DNA from 2 places in the Rossellomorea sp. YZS02 genome. Region 1 is predicted to be linked to the other one. Evidence: riboswitches for the same ligand, from Rfam matches in the RefSeq annotation. Region 1 holds a riboswitch; the other holds the start of a gene.
The links. Region 1 has a riboswitch for S-adenosylmethionine ahead of SLH55_RS20655 (Na+/H+ antiporter NhaC family protein). Riboswitches for the same ligand answer to the same signal wherever they lie in the genome.
Positions count from the first base shown of each region.

Region 2: it holds a riboswitch for S-adenosylmethionine, as region 1 does, so the genes downstream of both, SLH55_RS06645 (methionine ABC transporter ATP-binding protein) here and SLH55_RS20655 (Na+/H+ antiporter NhaC family protein) in region 1, are expected to answer to the same signal.

Region 1 covers NZ_JAXBLY010000026.1:750-5,730, reverse strand. Annotated here, with positions in the region: gene cls (cardiolipin synthase) at 64-1,512, shown strand; gene SLH55_RS20670 (YpbS family protein) at 1,597-1,854, shown strand; gene SLH55_RS20665 (DUF2187 family protein) at 1,950-2,222, opposite strand; gene SLH55_RS20660 (MFS transporter) at 2,503-3,675, opposite strand; SAM riboswitch class I at 3,912-4,016, shown strand; gene SLH55_RS20655 (Na+/H+ antiporter NhaC family protein) at 4,109-4,981, shown strand, end outside.
Region 2 covers NZ_JAXBLY010000005.1:61,514-66,494, reverse strand. Annotated here, with positions in the region: gene SLH55_RS06660 (SEC-C metal-binding domain-containing protein) at 190-1,344, shown strand; gene SLH55_RS06655 (MetQ/NlpA family ABC transporter substrate-binding protein) at 1,487-2,302, opposite strand; gene SLH55_RS06650 (methionine ABC transporter permease) at 2,324-2,989, opposite strand; gene SLH55_RS06645 (methionine ABC transporter ATP-binding protein) at 2,979-3,992, opposite strand; SAM riboswitch class I at 4,063-4,168, opposite strand; gene SLH55_RS06640 (LacI family DNA-binding transcriptional regulator) at 4,877-4,981, opposite strand, start outside.

The DNA.
Region 1 (4,981 bases):
TTTTTTTCTATTCCATTCTCAGGTATACTAGTCATAGAAAGTAAGCAAAGGAGCTTTAACGTTATGAGTATCCTATCTACTCTACTGGGGATATTGTTCTTTCTAAATCTGATCCTTGCAACCGTGATTATTTTTCTGGAGCGGAAGGATGCGGGGGCGACCTGGGCTTGGCTGATGGTATTGTTCTTCATTCCATTACTGGGGTTCATCCTCTATTTGGTCTTTGGCCAAAATTTAAGCAGGAAGCGGTTGTTTGATTGGGATGATATGAAGAAAATCGGAATAGAAGGTTTGATACAGAATCAAATCCATACGCTGAAGGAACATCGTTTTCCTTTTAAGAATGACATTTCTTCACGATATCAGGATCTTATCTATATGCATTTGATCAATAATGAAGCGTTACTGACCCAGGATAATGAGATTACACTGTTTACACACGGTGAAGACAAGTTCCAAGCACTGTTAGAAGACATGGATGCTGCACAGGACCACATCCATATCCAATATTATATTTTCAAAAAAGATCAGCTTGGAAAGCGGATCTTGGAGAAACTCACTGAAAAAGCCCGACAAGGTGTTAAGGTCAGGGTTCTGTACGATGAGATGGGGTCCCGGCGAACGAGGCGCAGGTTCTTCAAGGACCTCCTCTCTGCAGGCGGCGAAGTGGAAGTATTTTTCCCTTCAAAGATTCCCTTTATCAATTTGCGCTTAAATTACCGCAATCACAGAAAGCTCGTAATTGTCGATGGGAAGGTCGGTTACGTCGGCGGTTTCAACGTCGGAGATGAATACTTAGGCTTAAATCCGAAGTTCGGTTATTGGCGGGACACTCATCTGAGAATTGAAGGAAGTTCAGCTCTGGCCATGCAGACCCGCTTCATACTGGATTGGAACCAGGCGAGCCGGTCCAAGAAGATTGCCTACGACTTGAGATACTTCCCCCTCTCTTCTTTTACGGGTGAAGCAGGGGTTCAAATTGTCACATGCGGCCCGGACTCGGAATGGGAGCAAATTAAAAACGGATATATCAAAATGATTTCGTCTGCCAAAAAGTCGATCCTCATTCAGACTCCTTACTTTATTCCGGACGTCAGCCTCCTCGATTCATTGCGAATCGCCGCTCTTACGGGAGTGGATGTCCGCATCATGATTCCGAATAAACCGGATCACTTATTTGTGTACTGGGCCACCTATTCCTATATCGGGGAACTGTTGAAAGCGGGAGTCAGGATTTATATTTACGATAACGGGTTCATACATGCTAAAACCATCGTCGTAGATGAAGCGATCTCGTCTGTCGGCACAGCCAATATCGATGTGCGAAGCTTCCGCTTAAACTTCGAGGTCAATGCATTTCTATATGACCAGGCACTCTCTGAAGACCTGGCCTCAGTGTTTAAGGATGATATTGAAAAGAGCAGGGAATTAACACTGGATGATTATCATCAAAGACCATTGATGATTAAGGTGAAGGAGTCCATATCGAGGCTTTTGTCCCCCATCTTATAAAAAGGGGTGTTTCGACATTGCCATGAGGTGCGGGAAAAAGGCATAATAGAGGTAATCTGCTATTGAATAGAGAGGAATGAAATCATGAGTGTTCATAAAGAAATTTCCAAGCATTCCATCAAGCAAAACCAGCTGGTTCAGCAATTCTTAAGGCTGGATGAAAAAAGGGAAAGCGCGATTGATGAAGCGGTTCAGCTGTGTTCAGCGGGGAAGCCGTTTACAACTGAGCGCATCAACCAAGTGACAAATGAGATAAATGTCCTTGCCCGTCAAGGTGTGGTTCCTCAAAGAAAAATTGTCACTTCAGAAATGGTTGAAGAATACGTTAGGCGGTTAACATAAGCCTAACCTCATTTCAGACAACATAAATAACCCTGACTCACAACTATCCATTTTCCTGGTGAAGTTGGGTCAGGGCTTTTTATTTTGTTGAGAAATTAAGCTTTTAATGCGCTATTCCACCCATCATAGACAAATACGGGCTGTGAATCGTTTTCCGCTCGTTCAATCACCACGTAGTTTTTATGAGCCACAACGGTTTGATCATCCGGCAAATCCAGCTTCTTTGCAAAATCCCTATCCATTTTAACAATGACGGTATTTTCTCTTAGCGTTGTGACGATGCCGTTGATGACGTGTTTCTTTCTTTTAAATTGAACTGTATCTCCAAGGTTTGCATTCTCTTTTGAGTAAACGAATGTGTTTTCCATTTTATTATCCCCTTTATATATATTTTATGAGTTTCTCTGTTTAATTGAAAGAATTTTCTAATAATATTATTTTAACGTGTATTTATATAAATATCAATGTATGACTTATCCTTTTTGTACCACAATTTCATAAAGTCGAAACCTTCCGTGGTGTTTTTTTTACATGGAGGGTTAAAATGAGTGCCTTCTCTTATATTTACTTCGATACAAAATAAGGAAAATCCTTCCTTTTACATAAAAAAACAGGCACCCTGAGTACTGGATGCCTGCCATTTCTTTATTAATAGGCCAATGCGTTCTTCTTCTCTTCTTTCATGAGAACGAAGCATAGGAAGATACCTATAAGTGATAGTACAGCAAAGAATAGGTACACCGTGTATATGGAGTAAGTTTCATAGATGAACCCTCCGACAAAGGTGCTGAACCAATTACCGAGACCGTTCCCGATGGCAGAATATACGGTGACGGCTGTGGCGGTTATGTGAGCCGGTGTGATTTCTTTAATGTAACGCAGTCCTGCGGGAATGAATAAGCCGATGGCAAGACCCTGCATCACTGCCGAAGAGTATACGAGCCAAAGACTTGGTTCCGTGAAGTAAAACAGCCATCGGATCATGGAAGCGGCACCTGCAAGAGCTGCGACGGTCAGGAGACCAAACTTATCAATCCACCCTCCTGCAATCCTCATGAACGGTACTTCAGATAATACGGCGATTAAAAACGCGAGGCCAATTCCAGCGTACGTACCACCGGAATTTTCTACAAATAGCCCAAAATAAACATTGTTGGCTAAATTCGGTCCGAACACCAAAAAGGTTACGGCCAGGAAGATCAGAAATTTCTTCATCGTAAATAATTCCTTCATCCCCGCTTTTAAGTCGAGCTTAGCAGCCGCTCTCTCTTTAGGAAAACGGAAGGAGAGGAATCCTGAAAGGACCAGGCAGATAAAGAACGAGTAGAAAATGATCGTTGGTCCGATGAACCCCTCCGAAAGCCTTCCCATGATGAAGACCGCAATTCCGAATCCGAGAGATCCAAACAGACGGATATTTCCGTAGTTATACCGGACTTTACTTGTGTACTTCAGACTGATGCTATCCGAAACAGGAATGATGGCACTTTGGAAGATCGCAACCAAAATCGCAACGATCAGCAACCCATAGTAGAAGTCCATGAACAAGTAACCAAGGGCAAAGATACCCGCTATTAAAGAAGTCATTCCTAACACAAGGGTTGGACGGTTGGTTGTGTCGCTTACCATCCCCCATATCGGCTGAAAGAAGATCATCATGATGGGACCAACGGACATGATGGTCCCAATTTGATAACCGTTCAGTCCTACGCTTTCACTTAAATACACACTGAGTAAAGGGTAGAGGCTCCCCACCCCGAAAAACGTCAATAAATAAAAACCTTGTAACGTGAAAATTTGATTTCGTACTGTTCTTTCCACTTCCGTATCCCCCAAGATGTTTTTTGTCTATTTTATAGTAGACCTTGACCGGGCAATTGTCTATGAGTTTATGCCTTTTTATGGATAAAGTCATGGTTCATGAATGCGACAACCGGCTGCGCCACCCAGTCCCCACAAGCAACTCCGCTTTAGTTTGAAAATATTTCCGGTTTGACTTTTTTAATTAAACCCTTTAAAGTATGTAAGTATATTTTAAATCAACTAAATAACATATCTTCTTATCCAGAGAGACGGAGGGACTGGCCCAAAGATGTCTCGGCAGCGGACTCATATAGAGTGCTGTGCCACATCCAGCAAGTGTAATGCTTGAAAGATAAGAGGAGTGTTTCGTTTGAATGAAACCTCTTCTTATGTTGGAAGAGGTTTTTTTATTTGGTTTTTTTCTTATTACGACGACAAAGGAGTGTTAGGCATGAATCAAGAAAAAGGAAATTTATTGGCTTTATTGCCCTTGATCATATTTGTATCACTGTTCCTGGGAGCAGGCATTATCTCAGGAGACTTCTATGCGTTCCCTGTACTCGTTTCCATCATCATTGCATCCGTTGTGGCACTCTTGATGAACCGAAAAGAGACGTTGACAGCGAAGATTGAACGGTTCGCTAAAGGAGCCGGACACCCGGATATTATGATAATGGTCTTTATCTTCTTATTGGCAGGTGCGTTTTCCGGTGTGGCTGAAAAGATGGGAGCCGTTGATTCAACCGTCAACTTCGCTCTATCCGTGCTTCCGGGGAACTTGATCATTGTTGGATTATTCATCATCGCCGCTTTCATTTCCTTATCAATGGGAACGTCCATGGGTACAATTGCAGCACTGGCACCGATTGGAGTAGGAATCAGTTCCGGCGCAGATATTTCAATGGCCCTGACCATGGCCACTGTCATCGGAGGAGCAATGTTTGGGGATAACTTATCATTCATCTCTGATACGACCATTGCCGCTGTCCGTACCCAGAAAACGGAGATGAAGGACAAATTCAAAGTGAACTTCTTCATTGTATTACCGGCAGCGATCGTCACCATGGTCATTCTTTTTATTCTAACAATGGGGACTCCATCCTCTGTACAAGCAGAAAGTTTTGATTGGGTAAAAATCATTCCTTACCTCGGAGTCATAATCGGGGCGCTTGCAGGTTTGAACGTATTTGTCGTCCTGTTAGGCGGGATCCTGTTAGCAGGGTTCATCGGATTCGTGGATGGAAGCTTTACCCTTTCCAGTTATTTCGTCAGTGTAGCCGACGGAATGACTGGGATGGCAGAGATTGTGATCCTTTCGATCATG
Region 2 (4,981 bases), on a different contig from region 1:
GCTAGTAACCTGGAAAACCCTTTTAATCGACGGAAATTTTTGAGGGACGGACCTCACAGTTTTCTTATGAAATCCTGATATATTCATAACCATCACTCCTTGAGTTAACATAACTGAGGTCCGTCCCTCTTCCCTTTTCCCCTCCCACCCATTACACTGAAGGAAATACTTATGATAAAGGATGGTTAGATGAACCGTTTTGTTGAGAGGGTCGAGCCTTATTTTTTGAGTGAGGATCCGTTTGTGCAGAGATATGCGATTGAGATGTTGGAAGGTTCTTATTTGGTTAATGGTGATACATTTTTAACCGGTTTGAAAGCTCATGACCGCGGACAGGTTTCTGAATACTCTTCGCCTGTACTTCCTTACTTAATGTACATGCCACTGAATGAGGAAGGGATGAAAGAGGTCATCAAGCGGTTAAAAGGCCTGAGCAAGAAGGATACCGACGTACTCTTCTACATTCAATTAATAGCGAATGCCGATACAGAATTGCTGATAGAGTACAGTAACGATGTAAAACCTTTTTTAGATGAAGGACAACTGAAAAAGATTGCGAAGCTTCCCGCTTTAAATGATGAGGAATTATTCATGAAGCTTGCAGATGTCATGTATTACTTGGCTACGAATGAGTATGACCAGGTGTATTTCGACCATGGTAAAAGGATCATTCACGAGCTGGTTAAGAAAGGCGAAATTAAAAGCTGGGAAGTACAGATTAAAGAAGATGAGCTAGTCGGCTTTGAGATCATATACACCGTATATATGGCTGGGGAAATCCGCGAGGAGAGCGTAATCCCGCAATTGGTGAATCTATTTAAAAACGAGGAAGCAGAAGATTTGCTGTTGGAGGAAGTGGCCAATGCCCTGGTGAAAATCGGGACGGAGCAAGTGGTACAAGAAGTGGAAAAGGTCGCTTTGTATGGAAATACTTATTTCTATACCCTTGATGTGCTGGGAAGAATTAAAACGAAAGAAGCGGAACAGGCGTTGTTAAGGTTATTTGATCAGTCAGATGACGCCACCGCCAAAACACTGATTGCGGATTATTTATGCCAGCAGCTATCAACTGACGCGATTCCAAAAATCGAAGCATTCCTAGAAGAAGGCTATGATGAAAACATGCTGTGCCTGGAAGAATCCCTTTACGTCAACTGCGTCATGAACGGGATGGATCATCCGAAACTTCCCCAGTGGAGAAGCCTCATCGAAGAAGTGGAAAAGCATTCTTTGGACGAACAACCACTCCTCGTTACACAACCCGTCCAAACAGGAGAAAAAGTAGGACGAAACGACCCATGCCCGTGTGGTAGCGGTAAAAAACATAAAAAGTGTTGCCTATAATAAATGAGGGACGGACCTCCGCATTTTCATGCGGAAGCCCGTCCCTCTCACGTTTATGTGTTGGATTCGGACGAAAATTGAGGTCCGTCCCCCGAACTGGAATGTTACTCCCCTATCAATTTGATTTTGGAGGTCCATCCCTCTACTCCATCCACTCTGGCTTACCAAAACCTTTGAATTCTTTGTCGATGACTTTTTCGAATTGGTCGGCTTCGACGACGGCTTTGATGTCTTTGGCGAGTTGTGAGTCGACGTCTTTTGTGTTGACGACGACGCGGTTGCGGTATTGGTCGGGCATGTCTTCAAGCTGGAGGGCATCCAGCAGGTCCATATCGGCTGCCAATGCGTAGTTTCCGGGCACCGCTGATAGATCGACACTGTCTACGGCTCTTGGCAGCTGTGCCGCTTCGATTGGTTTAAATTGCAGATTTTTCACGTTTTCCTCAATATCTTTTTCGGAAACCGTCAATGGATCAGTGTCTGGTTTTAATGTGATCAGCTTGGCGTCCTCTAAGATTTGGAACGCACGTGCAGCATTCGTTGGATCGTTCGGGATGGCGATGGCACTGCCTTCTTTGATGCCTTCAATCGAATCAAACTTCTGTGAATAGATTCCCATGGGTGCCGTTGGTACGACGATGACTTCGGATAAGTCCATGTTATGCTGTTTCGCGAAGGTTTCCATATAGATTTTATGCTGGAACAGGTTCGCATCCAGATCTCCCTGGGCAAGTGCGTTGTTTGGCTGGATGTAGTCACTGAATTCTTTCACTTCCACCGTATAGCCTTTTTCTTCAAGACCGGGCTTGATCGCCTTGGTCACCATGTCGCTATATGGACCGGATGTCGCTCCGATGGTTACTTCTTTTTTATCTTCCGAGCTTGCCTCTTCTCCCCCACAAGCCGCTAATACGCTCACGGTTAGTGCTAATGCTGCTAATAGAATCCACTTTTTCACTTGTTGTTCCCCCTATAGTAGTTATCGTTTATCGACTAATCGTGCAAATGCATCACCCGTGTATTGGATGAGTTGAACCAGACAAATCAGGATGACGACGGTCGTGATCATCACCGTGTTGTCATATCGGTAGTATCCGAAGCGGATGGCCAGGTCCCCGACCCCTCCTCCACCGACGATGCCGGCCATGGCGGAATAGGCGACTAAACTGATCGTTGTAATCGTGATGGCCTGTATGACCGCCGGACGTGCTTCCGGCAACAGCACATCTTTGATGATCATCCATGGACTTGCGCCCACTGAAACCGAGGCTTCAATGACCCCTTTATCAATCTCTCGCAATGACGTTTCTACCATTCTCGCGAAAAACGGAATCCCCGCTACAGAAAGGGATACCGATGCCGCTGTCGGTCCGATCGTAGTCCCGGTTAATAGTTTGGTTAAAGGTAAGAGTGCCACTAATAGTATGATGAACGGTACCGAGCGGACCATGTTTACGACGAATCCTACGACCTTTTTAATAAAACCGTTTTGCAGGAAAAGTCCCTTGTCTGTGACGAATAGGAGAATTCCCAAAGGCAACCCCACTATGATCGCTACAGCCAGTGAAATCCCCACCATATACACCGTTTCGAAAAAGGCTTTATTCAACTCTGGCAAAATAGCAGTCAATGAATCAGGCAGCATCCTCGAGCACCTCCAGGCTTTGTGTCTTCGCAGTGATATATTGAACTGCCGCTTCGATCTCGTCAGGTGAGCCGATCAGCTCCATGATGAAAATCCCCAGTGGAACATCCTGGATATATTCAATTTTTCCGTGAAGGATATTCCCTCGGACCTTATATCGCTGAAACACCTCTGAAACAACGCTTTCCTCGGCGATGGATCCTTTGAATTGAATCTTGATGAGCTTCCCTTTTCTTGATTCCACCAGGTGCTGCGGCAGTTCGAATTGGAGAATCGTTTCGATGAACTGCTTCGTCAAAGGTTGTTTCGGATCAGCAAACAAGTCATACACCGGACCTTCCTCCACGATTTTCCCGTCCTGCATCACAGCCATCCGGTCGCAGATTTCTTTGACGACTTCCATCTCATGGGTGATGAGGACGATCGTCAATCCCAGTTCCTTGTTGATTTTTTTCAAAAGCTTTAAGATCGATTTGGTCGTATTCGGATCCAGGGCAGATGTCGCTTCGTCACAAAGTAATACTGATGGGTTGTTTGCAAGGGCCCTCGCGATTCCTACCCTCTGCTTTTGTCCGCCGCTGAGTTGAGCAGGATACGAATCCGCTTTATCTGAGAGACCGACCATCTCGAGGAGCTCGGTGACTCTCGGCTTGATTTTCGCTTTCGGCACATGTGCCGCTTTCAAGGCAAAAGCCAGATTGTCATAAACCGTCTTCGATTTGATCAGGTGAAAATGCTGGAAGATCATGCTCGTTTTCTGACGGGCGAGCCGGAGTCCTTTTGGCGAGAGCTTCGTAAAGTCCTGTCCATCAATGATGATCTCACCTGATGTCGGGGTCTCGAGTAGATTCAGGCAGCGGATCAATGAGCTCTTTCCCGCTCCGCTGTATCCGACGATGCCGAAGATCTCCCCTTTTCCGATGGTGACAGAAACGTTATCAACTCCAACCACCGTTTTCTTCTTTGTTTTATACGTTTTCACTAGATTCCGAATCTCGATCAATGTGCACACCCCTTTTTTGTCCAATAAAAAATGCCTCTTTCAACTGAAAGAAGCATCGCCTGTCTATCTCGACTTATCTCTCAGAATGAAATCATTCTGCAGGAATTGGCACCGTTCCATTTCTGGAGGTTGCCGGACGTCATAGGGCCTGATCCCTCGGTCACTCTGGATAATTGAAAGTATGTAATTTTCAAAAAATAATCTTATAAAGGATAATACTGGGTATGAGAAAGGAAGTCAATAGTTGTTTTTACGGTTATTTTTATGTAAGCGTTATCTTTATTTTCATATCAATGATCTTTTCATAAAGCTGTTTTTACAAAGATTTTTGCGATTCATATACAGACTAAGATTTATAGGGTGTGGTGCAGGAGGGTGAAGAGAACAGTCCCGCTTTCCACGGACGTTCGGCCGATCCTCCTCAGCATAAACCGCTTCCGGGGTCTCGGCACGCCCGTTTTCCGTAGGAGTCTACGTAGTTCCCTTCACCCTCTAGAGTAGTAAGTGTGGACAGAGCAAAATAGATCGTGAACGTCGGTTATGCAAGGTTAAAGTAAGTACGATTAATTAAAATCGTTCATTACAACGAATGAAAAAGCAGTGGCATAAGAAATCTCCCCATTTCCTTTATGATAGTAAAACATTTCGTCTGTATAGTTGATTGGAGCGGAAGGTGCTCGACTCCTGCGGGAATAGCTGGACAGGTGAGACCCCGCAGGCGAAGCCGAGGAGGCTCACCGCCAGCCCCGCGGAAAGCGAGCACCTGTAGCGGAAATCAACCGCCACTCGCTACATCCAAAACCAACTATGTTTACGAAAACAGTGTTTCACAAATAAAAAAACTGCCCCCTCCCATACACCAGGGAAAGAGCAGGATCCATATTTTAACGTTTCTTCACTGATTCCCTTTCAACAAGCTCGGTCGTCAATTTGTAATACGAATCGACTTCTTCCTTCATGAGCATTTGAAAGATGAGATGAACGGCCAG